One region of the Psychromicrobium lacuslunae genome, then DNA from elsewhere that is predicted to be linked to it. Evidence: riboswitches for the same ligand, from Rfam matches in the RefSeq annotation. Region 1 holds a riboswitch; each other region holds the start of a gene.

Evidence for each region. Region 1 has a riboswitch for S-adenosylmethionine ahead of UM93_RS07410 (aminotransferase class V-fold PLP-dependent enzyme). Riboswitches for the same ligand answer to the same signal wherever they lie in the genome.
Region 2: it holds a riboswitch for S-adenosylmethionine, as region 1 does, so the genes downstream of both, UM93_RS07950 (bifunctional o-acetylhomoserine/o-acetylserine sulfhydrylase) here and UM93_RS07410 (aminotransferase class V-fold PLP-dependent enzyme) in region 1, are expected to answer to the same signal.
Region 3: it holds a riboswitch for S-adenosylmethionine, as region 1 does, so the genes downstream of both, UM93_RS17785 (hypothetical protein) here and UM93_RS07410 (aminotransferase class V-fold PLP-dependent enzyme) in region 1, are expected to answer to the same signal.
Region 4: it holds a riboswitch for S-adenosylmethionine, as region 1 does, so the genes downstream of both, UM93_RS11795 (DUF1737 domain-containing protein) here and UM93_RS07410 (aminotransferase class V-fold PLP-dependent enzyme) in region 1, are expected to answer to the same signal.

The regions. Positions count from the first base shown of each region.
Region 1 covers NZ_CP011005.1:1,589,534-1,593,727, forward strand. Annotated here, with positions in the region: gene aroA (3-phosphoshikimate 1-carboxyvinyltransferase) at 1-19, shown strand, start outside; gene rsgA (ribosome small subunit-dependent GTPase A) at 19-1,068, shown strand; gene hisN (histidinol-phosphatase) at 1,184-1,999, shown strand; SAM riboswitch class IV at 2,084-2,197, shown strand; gene UM93_RS07410 (aminotransferase class V-fold PLP-dependent enzyme) at 2,237-3,643, shown strand; gene UM93_RS07415 (class I SAM-dependent methyltransferase) at 3,759-4,194, shown strand, end outside.
Region 2 covers NZ_CP011005.1:1,708,361-1,712,554, forward strand. Annotated here, with positions in the region: gene metX (homoserine O-acetyltransferase MetX) at 1-656, opposite strand, end outside; gene UM93_RS07950 (bifunctional o-acetylhomoserine/o-acetylserine sulfhydrylase) at 653-1,975, opposite strand; SAM riboswitch class IV at 2,033-2,175, opposite strand; gene UM93_RS07955 (VOC family protein) at 2,326-2,964, shown strand; gene UM93_RS07960 (CPBP family intramembrane glutamic endopeptidase) at 3,063-3,806, opposite strand; gene UM93_RS07965 (histidine phosphatase family protein) at 3,853-4,194, shown strand, end outside.
Region 3 covers NZ_CP011005.1:3,516,934-3,521,127, forward strand. Annotated here, with positions in the region: gene UM93_RS16595 (LOG family protein) at 1-729, shown strand, start outside; gene UM93_RS16600 (VIT1/CCC1 transporter family protein) at 746-1,858, opposite strand; gene UM93_RS17785 (hypothetical protein) at 2,031-2,348, opposite strand; SAM riboswitch class IV at 2,366-2,498, opposite strand; gene UM93_RS16610 (sodium:solute symporter family protein) at 2,541-4,025, opposite strand.
Region 4 covers NZ_CP011005.1:2,498,758-2,502,951, reverse strand. Annotated here, with positions in the region: gene UM93_RS11810 (alpha/beta hydrolase) at 1-429, opposite strand, end outside; gene UM93_RS11805 (O-succinylhomoserine sulfhydrylase) at 593-1,786, opposite strand; gene UM93_RS11800 (rhodanese-like domain-containing protein) at 1,783-2,184, opposite strand; gene UM93_RS11795 (DUF1737 domain-containing protein) at 2,181-2,384, opposite strand; SAM riboswitch class IV at 2,420-2,548, opposite strand; gene UM93_RS11790 (ABC transporter ATP-binding protein) at 2,598-4,194, opposite strand, start outside.

The DNA.
Region 1 (4,194 bases):
CCTTGAGCGAGCGAACTAATGCCACGTGAGTGGGATGAATCCGATGTTCGGATCAGACCGAACAAAAAGGGCAGTCGGCCTCGTACCAAGGATCGCCCCGCTCATCAGGATGCACTGATCGGCCGGATCATCACCGTTGACCGCGGCCGTTATACCGCCATAGTCGATGAAGCCACCGACCAAGAACGGACGCTAGTCGCCGCCCGTGCCAGGGAGCTCCGTCGCTCCCCCGTCGTGGTCGGCGACTTTGTTGCCTTGGTCGGCGATGTCTCAGGCGAGCCCGACACGCTGGCGCGGCTGGTTCGGATTGAGCAGCGCCGCACCGTGCTGCGTCGTTCCGCTGATGACTCAGACCCGGTGGAGCGGGTGCTCGTCGCCAATGCCGACCAGCTGGTCATCGTGGTTGCCGCCGCTAGCCCGGAGCCTCGCACCGGCTTTATCGATCGGGCCCTGGTGGCAGCTTATGACGCGGGAATCGAGCCCCTGCTGCTGATCACCAAAACCGACGTCAAGGAGCCAACCGCACTGCTGGAGCACTACCAACAGCTGGATCTGAAAATTTTACTCAGCCGCACTACTGCGGAGCAGGCTGCAAGTGGCTCGGCAAGATTGGTTAGCGACGCGGTACAGCAGTTGCACGCCGAGTTGGACGGTAAGGTTTCGGTGCTGGTCGGGCATTCCGGCGTCGGGAAGTCCACCATGGTGAATGCCCTCACCGGCTCACAACGCGCCACCGGAGGGGTTAACACGGTCACCGGACGGGGCAGACATACCTCATCCTCAGCACTCGCTTTGCGCCTGGAAGCGGCAGCGCCCGGGAGCTGGATCATCGACACCCCGGGAATTCGATCATTCGGCCTGGCCCATGTGGATGCCAACCGCATCCTGCACGCTTTCGAAGATCTTGAGCCTGGCATAGCGGACTGCCCGCGCGGTTGCCGGCACGATGAAGCCGCCCCGGAATGCGGCTTGGACGCCTGGGTGGCCGGCGGTCAAGCCGGCCAGGGCGGACCCGCGCGGCTAATCTCCTACCGCCGCCTGCTCAGTGCGATCCGTGCCGTGCAATGACTTTCAGTGCCGCTCCATTACTTTCAGTGAGCTCAGACCGCTAAAACCTCACCGATCCGGGGCTTTCCCTCTCCGCCTCCCCGAAATCTGTAGCATCTCGGGATAGCGTGAGGACATGACATTGCACCTTCAGGGCTATAACGACGACCTTCGTCTGGCCCATGTGCTAGCCGATTCAGTGGATGCACAGACCATGAGCCGGTTCAAAGCGCTCGATCTGACCATTGAAACGAAACCCGATTTAACCCCGGTGACCGACGCTGATAAGGACGCCGAGGACGCCATCCGAAGCCAGCTTTCCAGAGTCCGACCGCGGGACGCCGTGTTAGGCGAAGAATTCGGTAGCAGTGGTCATGGTTCACGGCGCTGGATTATCGACCCGATTGATGGAACGAAGAATTTCATTCGAGGGGTCCCGGTCTGGGCCACCTTGATCTCGCTGGTGGACGAAGGCGTACCCGTGCTGGGCGTGGTGAGCGCACCGGCGCTGGGAAAGCGCTGGTGGGCCGCGAAAGGGACCGGAGCCTTCACCGGAAAATCGCTTGCCGCAGCCTCCCGGATCAGGGTCTCCAATGTTTCTAAGCTCTCCGACGCCTCTGTTTCCTATTCTTCGCTCAACGGTTGGCGGGAGCGCGGTAATCAGGAACAGTTCCTGGAGTTGCTTGAGACCACCTGGCGAAGCAGGGCATATGGTGATTTCTGGTCCTATTGTCTGGTCGCTGAGGGTGCCGTCGACATCGCCTGCGAACCTTCGCTCAATCTCTACGATATGGCTGCCTTGGTCCCCATTGTCACCGAAGCTGGCGGACGCTTCACTTCGCTGGAGGGCGCGGACGGACCATTCGGCGGCAACGCACTGGCCACCAATGGTATTTTGCACTCCGAGACGCTCCGGCTACTCAATCCCGAGCTAGACGATCTACTGAGCTAACCTGGTTAGCTGGCTAACTAACCTGGGGCGATTGTGACGTAACAGATTATTCCCCGGGCGATTGATCCGTTTAAGCTACTCATAGGTCACGAGTGCCAGCGCTAAACCCCGGTTTGCTGGCCGGCAACCCTCCTTTCGCGGTGGGGTGCCCCGGGTGACGACCTGGTCGATATCAAAAGATACCGGCAAGCGCGGACCCCCGATCTTGGCATCGAGGGCCTCTCAGTGGAGGATTAAATGAGTGCTGTCAGTACCGTCACGTTTCAGCAATTAGCAACCCTTGAAGACCATCAGTCGGTCGCTACAATCCAAGCCCTACAACCGGTGGTGGGCGCCGGTTTACTCGCCCCCTTGGTGCAAGGCGGTGAAGCCCGCTACGTCAACCTCGATTATGCAGCCTCGGCCCCGGCCCTAGCTTCAGTTGCTGAGTATCTCAATGAGATTCTGCCGTACTACGCCAGCGTGCACCGCGGCGCCGGTTACAGTTCTCAAATCAGCACCTCGGTCTATGAGAATTCCCGCCATATCGTGCGGGATTTCGTCAATGCCCGGCCCGATGACACAGTGATTTTCACTCGGAACACCACGGATGCCCTCAATCTTTTGGCGCGCTGCCTGCCCGCCCAAGGCGAGGTGCTCTATCTCGATATTGAGCACCACGCGAATTTGTTGCCCTGGCAACATGTCCCGCATCGCAGCGTGCTGGCCGGAGAAAGCATCGCGGAGACGATTCAGACCCTGGAACAAGAATTCAGCTTGGGCGGGGTTTCACTGCTAGCCATCACTGGCGCTTCGAATGTCACCGGCGAAGTGCTGCCGATCGCGGAACTCACCTCACTGGCGCATCGACATGGCGCCCGGATTGTGGTGGACGCCGCACAGCTAGCACCGCACCGCGCGATTGACGTGAGCGGCTGGGAGGTGGATTATCTGGCCTTTTCTGGGCATAAATTGTATGCCCCGTTCGGCTCGGGAGTACTGGTTGGACGCGCCGACTGGTTAGATACTGGTGTTCCGCTGCTTTTCGGCGGCGGTGCGGTCAAAGAGGTAAGACTGGATACGGTGAGTTGGGCTGAGGGACCGGCTCGGCACGAAGGTGGCAGCCCCAATGTGCTGGGCGCGGCTACTCTCGCCAAAGCCGCGGAGGTGCTCTCCGGGCTCAATCAAGCAGCTTGGCAGCGTCATGAACAGGATCTCCGCGAGAGTCTTGTCCGAGGCCTGGAACAAATCCCCGGCGTCAGCATTCACCGGCTTTTCAAGGATTCGGATAGCTATCCAAATAGCGGCAGTATCGGCGTGGTCAACTTTTCGGTCTCCGGCTATGACTCAGGCTTTGTCGCTGCTTACCTTTCCGCCGAGTTCGCGATCGGGGTCCGTGATGGACGTTTTTGCGCTCATCCCTTGCTACGACGCCTTGGCCTGCCCACCGGATCGCTACGCGCCAGTTTCGGCCTAGGCTCACAAGGTGAGGACGCTCAGCGGCTGATTGACGGCGTGCGCAAATTAGTTGAGCACGGCCCGTCCGGGGACTACCTAGTGGAAAGTGGCCGCTGGGTGCCAGCTAACGACTTCAGGGCTTTCCCCAGCTGGGCGCCAAATACTCCGGGCACCGCTGGCGCGGCTCCCTGCGTGGTGACTGAGTAGTTAGTGACTGAGTAGCTAGTGACAGAGTAATTGGTGACAGAGTAGTTTCTGCCGCCCTCAGCAGTGCTGATAGCTCGCCAGGATATTCTGGACTAATGCTCTTGAGGTATCACCGTTGAAGCCGGTCAAAGGCCCTAAAATCGCACCGGAACGACGCGTAGAGCTCGCCGCCGCCTTCCTGAGCGGCGGCGAGCTCTACGATCGGGTGCGACCAAGTTACCCCGTACACAGCGCCTCCTGGCTGATCCCTGAGCATGCAATGGAGGTAATCGATCTGGGCGCCGGCACTGGAAAGTTCACCGAACGATTAGTGGCTCATGGACTCAGCGTGACAGCTGTTGACCCCTCAGCGGATATGTTGCAGCAACTCAGCAACCGCTTGTCGATGGTTCGTACTGTAGTTGGCACCGCCGAGCAGTTTCCCTTGCCGAGTAGCAGCACCGACGCGGTTTTTGTAGCTCAAGCCTGGCATTGGTTCGATGCCAGCGCGGCGAGCGCTGAAATTGCTCGGGTACTCCGTCCGGGCGGCAGGCTAGGTTTGCTCTGGAATC
Region 2 (4,194 bases), 120 kb from region 1:
TTCAGTGGCGGATCGTCCTGATAGTAGTCGCCACCTTGGTAGCGCGGATCTTGCTGGATCGCCAGGATCTGTGTTTGGGCAAGCGCTATCTGTTCAGCGGTGCTCGCAGCGCACGCCGCGAGCACAATAGCGTGCAGCACTCGTTCCGGAAAACTCACCGCCCATTCCAGGGCACGCGCGCCGCCCATCGAGCCACCGATCACGGCGTGCCAACGAGTAATGCCGAGGGCGTCAGCTAAACGTGCTTCCGCCTGCACCGAATCTCGTAGGGTCAAGAACGGGAAGCGTGAGCCCCACGGTTCGCCGTCTGGCGCGATGCTGGACGGGCCGGTGCTGCCATAACAGCCACCGAGAATATTGGCCGCAACTACGAAGTATTTTTCGGTGTCAACTGCCTTCCCCGGTCCCACCAGTTCTTGCCACCACCCCGGCTGCGCGGACTCCCCTTGCGCAGCATGAGAACTCCCGGTGAGTGCGTGCTGCACCAATACCGCATTACTGGCATCGGCGTTGAGGGTTCCCCAGGTTTCATAGGCCAGACTCGCCCCGGGCAGCACCCCCGAGACCTCAAGCGACAACGTGCCAAGCTCCAGGTAATGCAGCTGAGACACGTCGACTCCACGTAAAGCTTCGAGCGATAAATCCGAAATCGTCATCGCAGCTCGGACTTGGCCGCTCTGAAACCAGCATCCAAATCGGCCAGAATATCGGTGACGTTCTCCAACCCGACCGAGAGCCTCACCAGACCGGGCGTCACCCCGGCTTTGAGCTGCTGGGCTTCACTGAGTTGGGAATGCGTGGTGGAGGCAGGATGGATCACCAGCGAACGCACATCGCCGATATTGGCTACGTGAGAGTGTAGTTCGAGGGCATCAACAAAGCGTTTACCCGCTTCCACACCGCCGTTGATCTCGAAGGCAACCACTGCGCCGATACCCAGTGGTCCATACTTTTGCCCGCGTTCATACCAGGGGCTGGAGGGAAGTCCGGCGTAGGCCACCGAGGCCACACTTTCGTGCTCGCTCAGCCAATTCGCCACTTGCAAAGCATTGGCGACATGCCGTTCCACCCGCAAGCTCAAGGTCTCCAGGCCCTGAGCGATCAGGAAAGCGTTGAAGGGGGCCACCGCCGAGCCGAGGTCACGGAGTAACTGGACCCTGGCCTTGAGAATATAGGCCAGATTTGCTCCCAAAGCGCTACCGACGCCTAGATCCCGCGCATAAACCAAGCCGTTATAACTCTCATCGGGGGTGTTGAAGCCGGGGAACTTCTCCGGGTTCTGCGCGAAATCGAAGGTACCGCCGTCGACGATCACCCCGGCAATGGCGGTGCCATGGCCACCGAGATACTTGGTCGCGGAATGCACCACAATATCGGCACCCCACTCCAGTGGACGCACCAAATACGGGGTAGCTAGCGTGTTATCGACAATCAACGGCACGCCGACCTCATGGGCGACGGCACTGATCCCTTCAAGGTCTAAGACATCTTGGCGTGGATTCGACACCACCTCACCGAAGAAAAGCTTGGTGTTGGGCTGCACTGCCGCCCGCCACTGCTCTAAGTCATCCGGGTCCTCTACGAAAGTGACCTCGATGCCGAATCGCTTCAGGGTGTGTGCGAAGAGGTTGTAGGTGCCGCCGTAGAGACTCGGGCTGGCCACCAAATGATCACCGGCTTGAGCGATATTGAGGATTGCAAAGGTCTCGGCTGCCTGACCAGAGGCGAGCAGCAACGCTCCGACGCCGCCTTCAAGGCTGGCAATGCGCTGCTCCACCACATCCTGAGTGGGGTTACCAATCCGGGTGTAAATCGGTTCGAGCTCGGCTAGCGCAAAGCGATTCGCAGCACTCTCCGCGCTAGGGAAGACGAAGGAAGTGGTTTGGAAAATGGGTAAGGCCCGGGCACCGGTGGCCGGGTCGGGCTGCTGCCCGGCATGGATTTGTCGGGTTTCAAAAGACCAACCAGTTGTCATCGAGACTCCTCGGTTCAAGGCTCTCCCGGGTAGCCGTCATTGACGTCCCAAGAGGAGAGACCGCGCTTGCTCCCCATCTTGTGATGAGGGCCTGGTCGTCACCCGGGGCACCCCACCGCGGAGGAGGGTTGCCGTCCAGCAAGCCGGGGCAGGCGTTCCATCTAACTCACAGTCATGGAACTTTGCTGGCACTCATGACCTAACTAAAGTCTGCGGGCTTGAAGTTGGCCTTAGCAAGTAGATGAAGGGAATGTGACAGTTCATTTCCTCAGATTTACGAAGCAGCTACCGGGCTCATACTTAGGTAGCCCTTAGTCGAGACGTGCGTCACAAAGTGCAAGGATATTGCCATGCGAATGGATCACGTTTCTTACGCTTGTGAATCAGATGGATTGGCTGCCACCACGGAGCGAATCGCGGATGCTTTGGGTGTAAAGGCCGTTCGCGGTGGCGTGCATCCCCGCTTCGGCACCCGGAACATGATTATTCCGCTGACGAACCATCACTACCTTGAGGTGGTTGAGGTCTTGGACCATCCCGCCTCCGACAAAGCCCCCTTCGGCCAGGCAGTGCGAGCCCGCTCCAGCGCCGGCGGCGGTTGGATGGGTTGGTGCGTCGAGGTAGACGATCTGCTGCCGTTTGAAGAACGCCTGGGCCGCAGCGCGGTGCCCGGCAACCGAAAGTTTCCTGACGGCCAAGAACTCATCTGGCAGCAGATCGGCATTAAAGGTTTGATTGCCGACCCTCAGGTTCCTTATCTGCTCAAGTGGGAAGGCGACCCTTCACTTCACCCCTCGCTAGCGCGCCCCAGCGAGGTGAAGCTCTCGAAGCTGACCATTGCTGGCTCCGCCGAGCGAGTCACCGAATGGCTCGGCGAGTGCGTCGACAAGCCCCTAGAGGACGTCGCAGTGGAGTGGATTGCCCCACATGGCACGCCGGGCATCATGAGCGTCACCTTCGAGACCGCCAATGGCCAGGTCACCGTCTAAGTCTCGTTTCCGCCGAGTTCGCGGTTTTCTCACCAATTCGCCAGTAATTACTAGCGAAAACGAGAGGAAACCGCGAACTCGCGGCGTTAATGCGGCGGTTAGCCGAAGCCTAGCTGGCGCCCAAAGCTGAAGGCCGCAATGTCGAGTAACGCGTGCGCTATCACTAGCGGCATCACTCGCTTAGTGCGGGTGTACAGCCAGCCAAAGATCAGCCCCATTACGAAGTTGCCAACGAACGGGCCGAACCCTTGGTAGAGGTGGTAGCTGCCGCGCAATAGCGAGCTGACCACAATAGCCAGCCAGGGCTGCCAGCCGAGTTGCTTGAAGCGGGTGAGCAGAAAACCCACCACAATAACTTCCTCGACGATGGCGTTGCGGAGCGCCGAAATCACCAGCACCGGGATGGTCCACCAATAGTCGTTGAGCGAATTGGTGACAATCTGGGCGGTGATACCCAGACTGCGACCGAGGGCGTAGAGCCCCAAGGAGGGCAGACCGATCAGCACCATTAGCCCAATCCCCCAGAGCGCATCGCGTCCGGGTTTGCTGAAGTTAAAACCGATCGCGCGGAACCCGGAGCGATGTGGCCGCCAAAGCAGATAGATTGCCAGCGCCACCGGCACCAAAGCAAAGAAGTTGTCCAGCAGCTGATAGGTCAGGTCAAAGTATTCCCGGTTGATCCTCGGGGTGTTCAACTGGGCGGTGGCCTGCGAGATGGGTGCCCGACTCAGGTTTTCGACCAGATTGACGACGGCGTAAATCGCTGATTTTCCCAACGAAAGTCCGAGCACAATCAGGATTTCTACCCGCCAGCGTCGCGCCAGAGCATGAACAGTTCCCATGGCTCACATTAAACAGCTTCCAGCCCCGCGCACTACACTCAAGGACATGAGCGCGCCCCGGCAGATTATTATGCTGCGACACGGCCAGTCAGAGGCCAACCTTGACCAGAGTATTTACGACCGGATCCCCGACTACCGGATTCCGCTCACCGGATTGGGCATTGAGCAGGCAGAAAAGGCCGGCGCCGAAATCAGAAAGCAACTCGCGGGCGAAAAGGTCTGCATCTATGTTTCGCCTTATTTGCGCGCCTATCAAACACTGGAGGCGCTCGGTCTAGCGGAGCACACCGATCGGATTTTCGAAGAACCACGACTCCGTGAACAGGACTGGGCCAACTTCCAGAACCCTGAGGACATTGCCGAGCAGAAGGAGCTACGCAATGCCTAC
Region 3 (4,194 bases), 1.7 Mb from region 1:
GCGACGGCCATGCATGATCATTCAATCGGCGATGCGCTGGACGACTTCCTCAACGGCGAACTTGCCAGCCGCGGAGTCGTCGGGGTGATGGGTGGTCACGCGATCAGCCGCGGCAGTGGGGCTTACGCCCAAGCTGCCGAGTTGGCTGCTGGGATAGCGCGGGCGGGATATCTGCTGGCAACCGGTGGAGGTCCGGGGGCGATGGAAGCGGCCAATCTCGGTGCTTGGCTGAGCAGGCGGAGTACCGCCGAACTGGACTGGGCGCTGGCGAAACTTGCCGAAGTGCCCGATTTCAAACCTTCGGTGAGCGATTGGGTGCTGGTCGCTCAACAAGTTCTCGACCGCTTCCCGGACGGTGTGCAAAACCTTGGCATTCCAACCTGGTTTTACGGACATGAACCGCCGAATGTCTTCGCCAGCCAGATCGCTAAATACTTCGCTAATGCTGTCCGTGAAGCGGTGCTACTGGAGCGTTGTACCGGGGGTATTGTCTTCCTGCCCGGTGCCGCCGGGACAGTGCAGGAGATCTTCCAAGACGGCTGCGAAAACTACTACGCCTCGGCGGCCTCGGCGGCGTCGTCGGCGCCGATGGTGCTCCTAGGACGCCAGTACTGGACCGAGCAACTGCCGGTGTGGCCGCTGCTGAATACCCTAGCCGAGGGGCGTGCTATGGCCGCAAAGATCCTGCTCGCCGACTCCGTCGCTGAAGCAGTGCAGTTCCTCAGCTGAGGTGAAGTGGCCGAGCCTAGGCCGTGGTGGTGCCGAATAATAGGCCGAGCAGGTAAGTGACAATCGCAGCACCGAAGCCGATCAGCAGCTGGCGGATACCGCGAGCCAGCGGTGGCGCCCCGGAGAGCAGGCCGACTACGGCGCCGGTGGCCAGCAGAGCAATTCCAACCAGCACGGCCGCTACGATGATGGCGACAAAGCCGCTCAGCCCGAAAAGGTAGGGCAGCACCGGAATAATAGCGCCCGAAGCGAAGAAGCAGAAGCTGGAAACCGCGGCCCCCAGCGCTGTGCCGATGGTTTCATGCTCGTCGGTGCCCTTTTCGCTCTCAGTCTCGGGCCGCAAAGACAAACTGGGATTGCAGTCGCAACTGAAGGTACCCATCCGTTCCGCCGCTCGGTGCTCCGCCTCCTCAGGCGTCATGCCGCGCGCCCGATAGACAAGCACCAACTCATTCGCGTTAATATCAAGAGCCTTGGCTGCTGAGAGAGTGATTTGAGTGGGTTTGGAAGCGCTGAGTAGCTCTCGTTGCGAACGTACCGAAACGTATTCGCCCGCGCCCATCGAAAGTGCGCCGGCCAGCAAGCCCGCAATGCCGGCCAGCAGCACCAGATGCGGTGCCAAGCCAGCGCCGGCCATGCCCATCACCAGGGAGAGGTTGCTGACCAAGCCGTCGTTGGCACCGAAGACCGCGGCGCGGAAGGTACCGGAAAGTCGATTGCGGCCTCGGGTGGCCAGGCCGCGCACCACCTCTTCGTGAATGGCCTCATCGGCCGCCATCGCCGGGGTGGCATCCGCATCGGTGGCGTAAGGGGAGCGGGACTCGGCTCGCTGCGCCAGGGCGAGCACGAAGACCGAGCCGAAGTGACGGGCCAGGAAGCCCAACAGTCGGTTGTTCAGCGAGGCTCGGCGAGGTGCGGCGGCGTGCTCGCCGAGCAGGTTGAGCCAATGATGCTCGTGCCGTTTTTCCGCCTCGGCGAGGGCGAGCAGAATATCGCGTTCTTCACCCTGCCGCTTGGTGGCCAGGGCGCGGTACACCGCAGCCTCGGCTCGCTCATCAGCCAGGTGGGTTCGCCAACGCTTTATTTGGGCCTTGCTGGCCTGCTCTGGGCTTGGGGATAACGTGGTCACATCTCCACTTTAGCCCTAAATCTAGCGGTTTTTCGGCCGGTTTCCCTCCGCGAAAAAGTTCGGCTCGCCTCAATAACCGGAGAACGTTTGCCTCAATAGCCAGCTCAGCTACAGCTCAACTTTAGCCGCCGAATTGCGGCTCTAAGCGCTCGCTCCTTCAGCTACTTTCGGGCTATCGCGAAGGAGAGCCGGTCGGCGAGGAGGGCGAGCCGTGATGACCCTGACGCGCCAGCTGATCGGCGTTCTCCGCTGAATGCGGTAACAACCGAAAGCTTAGTTGTTCGCCGGCCCGGCGACCGGTCTTGGCGACCGGGACCACCAGCAAATTGGCTGCTGGCTGCCAGCAACAGCGGCCGACCGAGTTGCTTAGCGCAGCAACGAGGGCGGCGGGTTCCCTGCTCCAGAAGCTGTACCACTCACCTCGGACGCTAAAATTCACAGTGCCCAGCACGGTATCAACCACTGGGAGCACGGAATCGGATCCGGACAAGGCGACCGCCTCCAGGACGAGAGCTCTTACCCTGCGGGTTTGTCTCGCGGCCCGCCGAGTCGCTTCGTCATCCGAGCCACCCGTGAACTTGGGGTTGGCGTGTGGTCAGTCGGAGCTTTGCCTATTGGCAGGCGACCACAACTCATGAAGCAACTTCACTCTAAACCCACAGCCGCCCGGTCCGGCGAAATATTACGCAGATTCAGAAAGCTGCGGTTCTGAAACCTTGCGTTCCTTCGCGGTTGCGCCAGCCAGTCTTTGCTGCCAGGCTTCACGGACGCTGCTCGGAGTCCGCTTCGACAGCAGCGAGACAATCAGGTAAACCAGCAGGGAGCAGCCCAGGCCCCAGTAGATGGGCTCATTGGCGTAAATACCGTCGGCGCTGGGGATAACACCGGTGGCGTATAAGGTCAGCAGCGTCAGGGTTACCAGGGTGCCTACCGCCATTGACGCGGCGGCGGCAATGCCGGTGCCGCGTTTCCAGATCAGCCCACCCAAGATGGCCACCAACAGTCCGCCGACCAGAATGTCGTAAGCAATGGTGAGCGCAGCGACCACATCGGGCACCACGATGGCGAGCAGAATAGCGACAATGCCGAGTCCCAGCACCCATAGCCGATTGGCCTTCACATCATGCTCGGGATTTTCGCTATCGACCCTTTGCTTACCCCGACCGAACCAGCTGGCAACGAAAGGCACCACATCGGCGCGGGCGACGGTGGCAGCAGCAATCAGCGCGCCGGAAGCGGTGGACATCATTGCGGCGACCGCAGCAGCCAGCACCAAACCGCCTATCCCGATCGGAAGCAGGTTCGACGCCACCTCAGCGTAAACCACATCCTTACCTTCTTTGGCGACATCAATGGCAGGCAGCGCAACCGATGCGGCCATGCCGATCACGGCTCCCGCGACACCGTAGAGGATGCAGTAGATGCCGGCCGTGGCGCCACCCCAGCGGGCGACCCGAGGCGATTTAGCGGTGAACACCCGTTGCCAGATGTCCTGGCCGATCAGCAGCCCCAGAGTGTAGACCACGAAGTAGGTGACAATGGTTTGCACGCCAATGCCGTCGAGTTGAAAGAAGCTCGCGTCGACCCGGGCCCGAATGCCTTCCCAGCCGCCGGCAGCGCCGAGGGTGAAGGGCAGCATGAGTGCGAAAACGCCAATGGTTTTGATCACGAACTGGGCCATATCAGCCAGCGTGATCGACCACATCCCGCCGATCGTGGAGTAGACCAGCACAATCACGCCGCCAAGAGCAATCGCCAACCATTTTTCCCAGCCAAAGAGCACCACGAAGATGGTGGCGTAGGCGCTGGTCGAAGTGGCACAGAGCATCAGCGTGTAAGCCAGCATCACAATTGAAGAGGTCTGGGTGGCGCGGTGCCCGTAGCGCAGGCTAAGCATTTGCGAGACGGTGTAAATTTTGAGTTTCTGGATAGTCCCAGCGAAAGCCAGGCTGAGCAGCAGCACGCCAGCGCCGATCGCCACCACTAGCCACATCCCCGAGATGCCGAACTTATAGCCCAGACCCACGCCGCCCACAGTTGAAGCGCCGCCGAGCACCACGGCCGCCATCGTACCGGTGTATAGGAAGGGGCCGAGGCGTCGCCCGGCTACCAGAAAGTCCGCATTATTCTTAGTGCGGCTCTTGCCCCAGAAGCCAAAAAGCAGCATGGCGGCGAGATAAGCGATAACGATGATGATGTTGATGACCACGATGCTCCTAAATTGCCTTCCAGGCAACAGATGTTGCTTGCTAGGCTAAGAGGTGATGTAGCTAACAGTCAAGCTTTCCCGGGAAGCTATTATTGAGCCGGGCAAGGTCTGCTCCAAGAAAGGGTCC
Region 4 (4,194 bases), 910 kb from region 1:
CGGGTGTGGGTGCTCCGGGGCTAAGCGGTATTCCACCGATACGAGCGTGACGCCATACTGTTCAACCCAGTCCACTTGCTGCTCCGAGATGGCGTACCTGGTGCCCACCACCATGCCGCCGCCATGAATGTAATAGAGCGCCGGGCGCGGACCACTGAACTCGGTGGATCGCAGCACCAGTAACTTAATATCGGGTGAACCCTCCGGTCCTGGCGCCTGGTATTCCTGAGTTTCGATGGCCCGGCCGACGAGCAGCGCATCAAGCTCAATTGATTGATCGATGGCCCTGATCTGCTCGATCCTGTCAAGGCTCAGCGGCGGGATGCCGAGCTCCGGGTTGGCCTGCAAGAGCGCCGCCAACTCGGGATCGTAACTGGGACGCTTGAGACTGGCGGGAGCATCCTGCGCGGTGGGTTCATTGAGGGACACGAGAGTTCCTTTGCTCGATCTGATTTACTCTTATCCTTATCCTGCCGCTTAGCCGGACCGTGCGGTACCGCCGCAGCGGTGCAGCTTCGGAGTCGCTAACCGCCAATTGGCGGCTAGCTGGCGAGCGCCAGACGAGCAAGTTCTCAGAGTTCCTCGGTTCGACTCAAAGCTTCGCCAAGGCCTGGCTCAGGTCCGCCCGCAAATCGTTGAGATCTTCTAACCCGACCGAAAGCCGCACCACACCGTCGCCCAGGCCGATGGCGGCCCGGCCTTCCGGCCCCATTGCACGGTGCGTGGTGGTGGCCGGGTGGGTGATCAAGGATTTCGAGTCGCCGAGGTTATTCGAAATATCGATCACCTCGAGGGCGTTCAGTAGTGCGAAGGCCTCCGTTTTGCCGCCGCGCAGCGCGAAGGTCAGCACGGTACCGCCCGCCGTCATTTGCTGGGACGCCAGCTTGTACTGTGGATGAGACTTCAATAACGGGTACCTCACCCACTCCACAGCGGGCTGCGCCTCCAGGAATTCCGCCAGCGCCAGCGCCGAAGCGCAGGAATGATTGACCCGCAGCGAGAGCGTTTCCAGCCCTTTGGTGAGCACCCAGGCATTGAAGGAGGAGAGCGCCGGGCCGGTGTGCCGCATGAGCTGTTTCACCGGACCGTCGATGAATTCCTTGCTGCCCAGGATCGCGCCGCCCATCACCCGGCCCTGGCCGTCAATGTGCTTGGTGCCGGAGTAAACCACGATGTCAGCGCCGAGATCGGTGCAGCGTTGCAGCAACGGAGTGGCAAAGACATTATCGGCCACCACCTGGGCACCGGCGGCGTGCGCTAGCTCGCAGACCGCGCGGATATCGACGATCTCCTGCATTGGGTTGGAGGGAGATTCGAAGAACACCGCCGTGGTCGGCACCGAGAGCGCTTCCTTCCACTGCTCCAGATCTGGGCCGTCCACGAAGACGGTTTCGACGCCCCAGCGCGGCAGGATTTCATTCAAGATCACAAAACAGGAACCGAAGAGGGATCGGGAAGCAACCACCCGATCCCCGGCAGCAAGCAATGCACCGAGGGCAACAAACACCGCCGACATGCCAGAGGCAGTCGCGAAGCAAGCTTCGGTACCCTCCAACAGCCGCAGTCGTTCTTGGAAGGTCGCCACCGTCGGATTGCCATAACGAGAATAGACGAAGCGCTCATCCTCACCAGTGAAGGCCCGCTCTGCGGCCTCGGCAGAGTCATAGACGAAACCCGAATTGATGAAGATCGCCTCCGAGGTTTCGAAGAAGCCGGTGCGGTCTAAGCCGCCACGTACCGCCTGAGTGTCGGCGGCCCAGTCGGAGGCTAAGGGGTTGAAGCTCATGCGCCCTTCTTCCAAGGCAACTTGCGGTTCTTCCAGCCGTTGACGACTCGATCACCGTAGGCATCGGGTACTCCTTCGAAGCCTTCCAGGACATTGAAGGAGGTGAAACCGGCCTCGGTGGCCGCCTCGGCGGCCGAGATCGAGCGGGCGCCGGAACGACAGAGGAAAACCAGCTCAGCCTCGGCTGGCACGGTCTGCTGTAACTGAGCGAGGAAATCCGTATTCCAAACCCCGCCAGCCAGATTCCACTGCACAAAGCGCGGTTCTGCTTCGATGCTCGAAGTGTCCGGCACCCCGATGAGTTGCCACTCCGCCTCGGTCCGCACATCGACCAGTACGGCCCCGTCGGAAACCTTCTGCCAAGCCTGTTCTGGGGTGAGATCGCCCGCGTAGCTCATTGCGCCGACTCCGATCCCACAGTGGCGTTAAAGCCGGGCAGCACCACAGCTTGAGCAGCGATTACCTGGCCGCCGTTGGAGGTCACCGAGGGGCTGCCGTACAGCACGTATCCTTCGGCAATCGCGTCGCTGACTCTCTGACAGAAGGCGTGGTCATCGGGACCGGTCAGCAACCGGTAGGTAAGGGGGGCGTCAGCCATTAGATTCTCCTTTTGCGTCGGAGCAAGCCGGAGCGATTCCACGCTTGCAACCTCAATACGTTGCCGAGTACTCACCTGAGGCACCCCACCGGAATCGAGGGTTGCCGGCCAGCAAGTCAGGGCAGTGCAACCAAGTCTTTGGTTGCGCGCTGGCGCTCATTACTCATCGTCAAAGTAGCACAAAGTGGGCCGAGCCTTGGCATGCTAGTGACTTTATTGCGAGGCTTGACTGCTTGCCTGTTCCCGGTAGAGAGCCGCATACCGCCCCGCTGCGGCGAGCAGTTCCTGATGACTGCCGGATTCCACAATCCGACCCTGTTCGACGACGAAAATCACGTCTGCCGAGACCACGGTGGAGAGTCGATGCGCAATCGCTACCGTGGTTCGACCATGCGAAGCGGTTTCCAGCGCGGCCTGCACGACGCGTTCTGAGATCGAATCGAGTGCACTAGTGGCCTCATCGAGGACCAGTACCGCAGGGTCTTTCAACAACACTCGGGCAATCGCGATCCGCTGCTTCTCGCCACCGGAGAGTCGATAACCGCGCTCGCCGACCAGGGTATCGAAACCCTCCGGGAAGCTCATGATGGTCGAATAAATATTGGCCTGTTGGGTGGCTTGGTCGAGTTCCTGCTGACTGGCGTCGGGCTTGGCGTATCGCAGATTGTCGGCGATGCTGGCGTGGAAGAGATAGGTCTCTTGAGAGACGATGCCGATGTGGGACACCAAGGAGTTCTGCTTGAGTTCCCGAACATCCACACCGGCGAATTCGATGCTGCCAGAGCTTGCCTCGTAGAGCCTCGGGATCAGATACGAAATGGTAGTTTTTCCGGCACCCGAGGACCCTACGAAGGCGGCGAACTGCCCGGGTTCAATGCTGAAAGAAATGCGGTCCAGAGTGGGGCGTTCTTCTGGCTGGGCGTCGGGGTAAGCGAAGCTGACTTCTTTGAAGCGGATACCGCCTAGCCGGGTGTCCCTTGGCAGTTCCACCGCCTCGGGCCGGTCGGCGATGGCTGGGGTGAGGTCGAGGTATTCGAAGATCCGAGCGAAAAGTGCCCCGGAGGTTTGTAAGTCGAGGGCCACTCGCATCAGGCTGGTGAGCGGGAAAAGCAGTCGAGCCTGCACCGTGGTGAAGGCGACGATGGTGCCAGCGGTGATGGCCTGAGCGCCGTTATCGACGAGCAGCCCGGCTACCAGGTAAACAATCGCCGGAATCGAGGAGAGGAAGATCGTGACAATGGCGAAGAACCATTGCCCGCTCATCGCCTGACGAACCTGCAACGCTATTTGTTTACGGTTCTCGGCAGAGTATCTATCGATCTCGGCGCCCTGCATGGTGAAGCTTTTCGCCAATAGAATGCCCGAGACGCTCAGGGTCTCCTGGGTGATGGCCGACATTTCGGAGAGCGATTCCTGGGTTTGGGTGGCAATTTTTGCCCTGACCTTGCCGACCTTGCGTTGCGCGATCACCAGGATCGGCATCAGCACGACGGCGACCACGGTGAGCTGCCAGTTCAACAGCAGCATCGCCACGAAAGCAGCTATTACTGTCACGGTGTTACCTAAGACCGCCGTCACGGTATTGGTGAGCACGCTGGCGACGCCGCCGACGTCGTTCTGTAAGCGCGACTGGATGACGCCGGTTTTAGTGCGGGTGAAAAAGCTCAGATCCATGGCCTGCAGGTGCCCGAAGAGCTTGACCCGGAGTGCCCCCATCACGCGGTTGCCGACCGAGGAAGTCAAATAGGTTTGCCAGACGCCGAGCAGCGCCGAGCCGATATAGACCAGGATCATCGCGGCGACAATAATG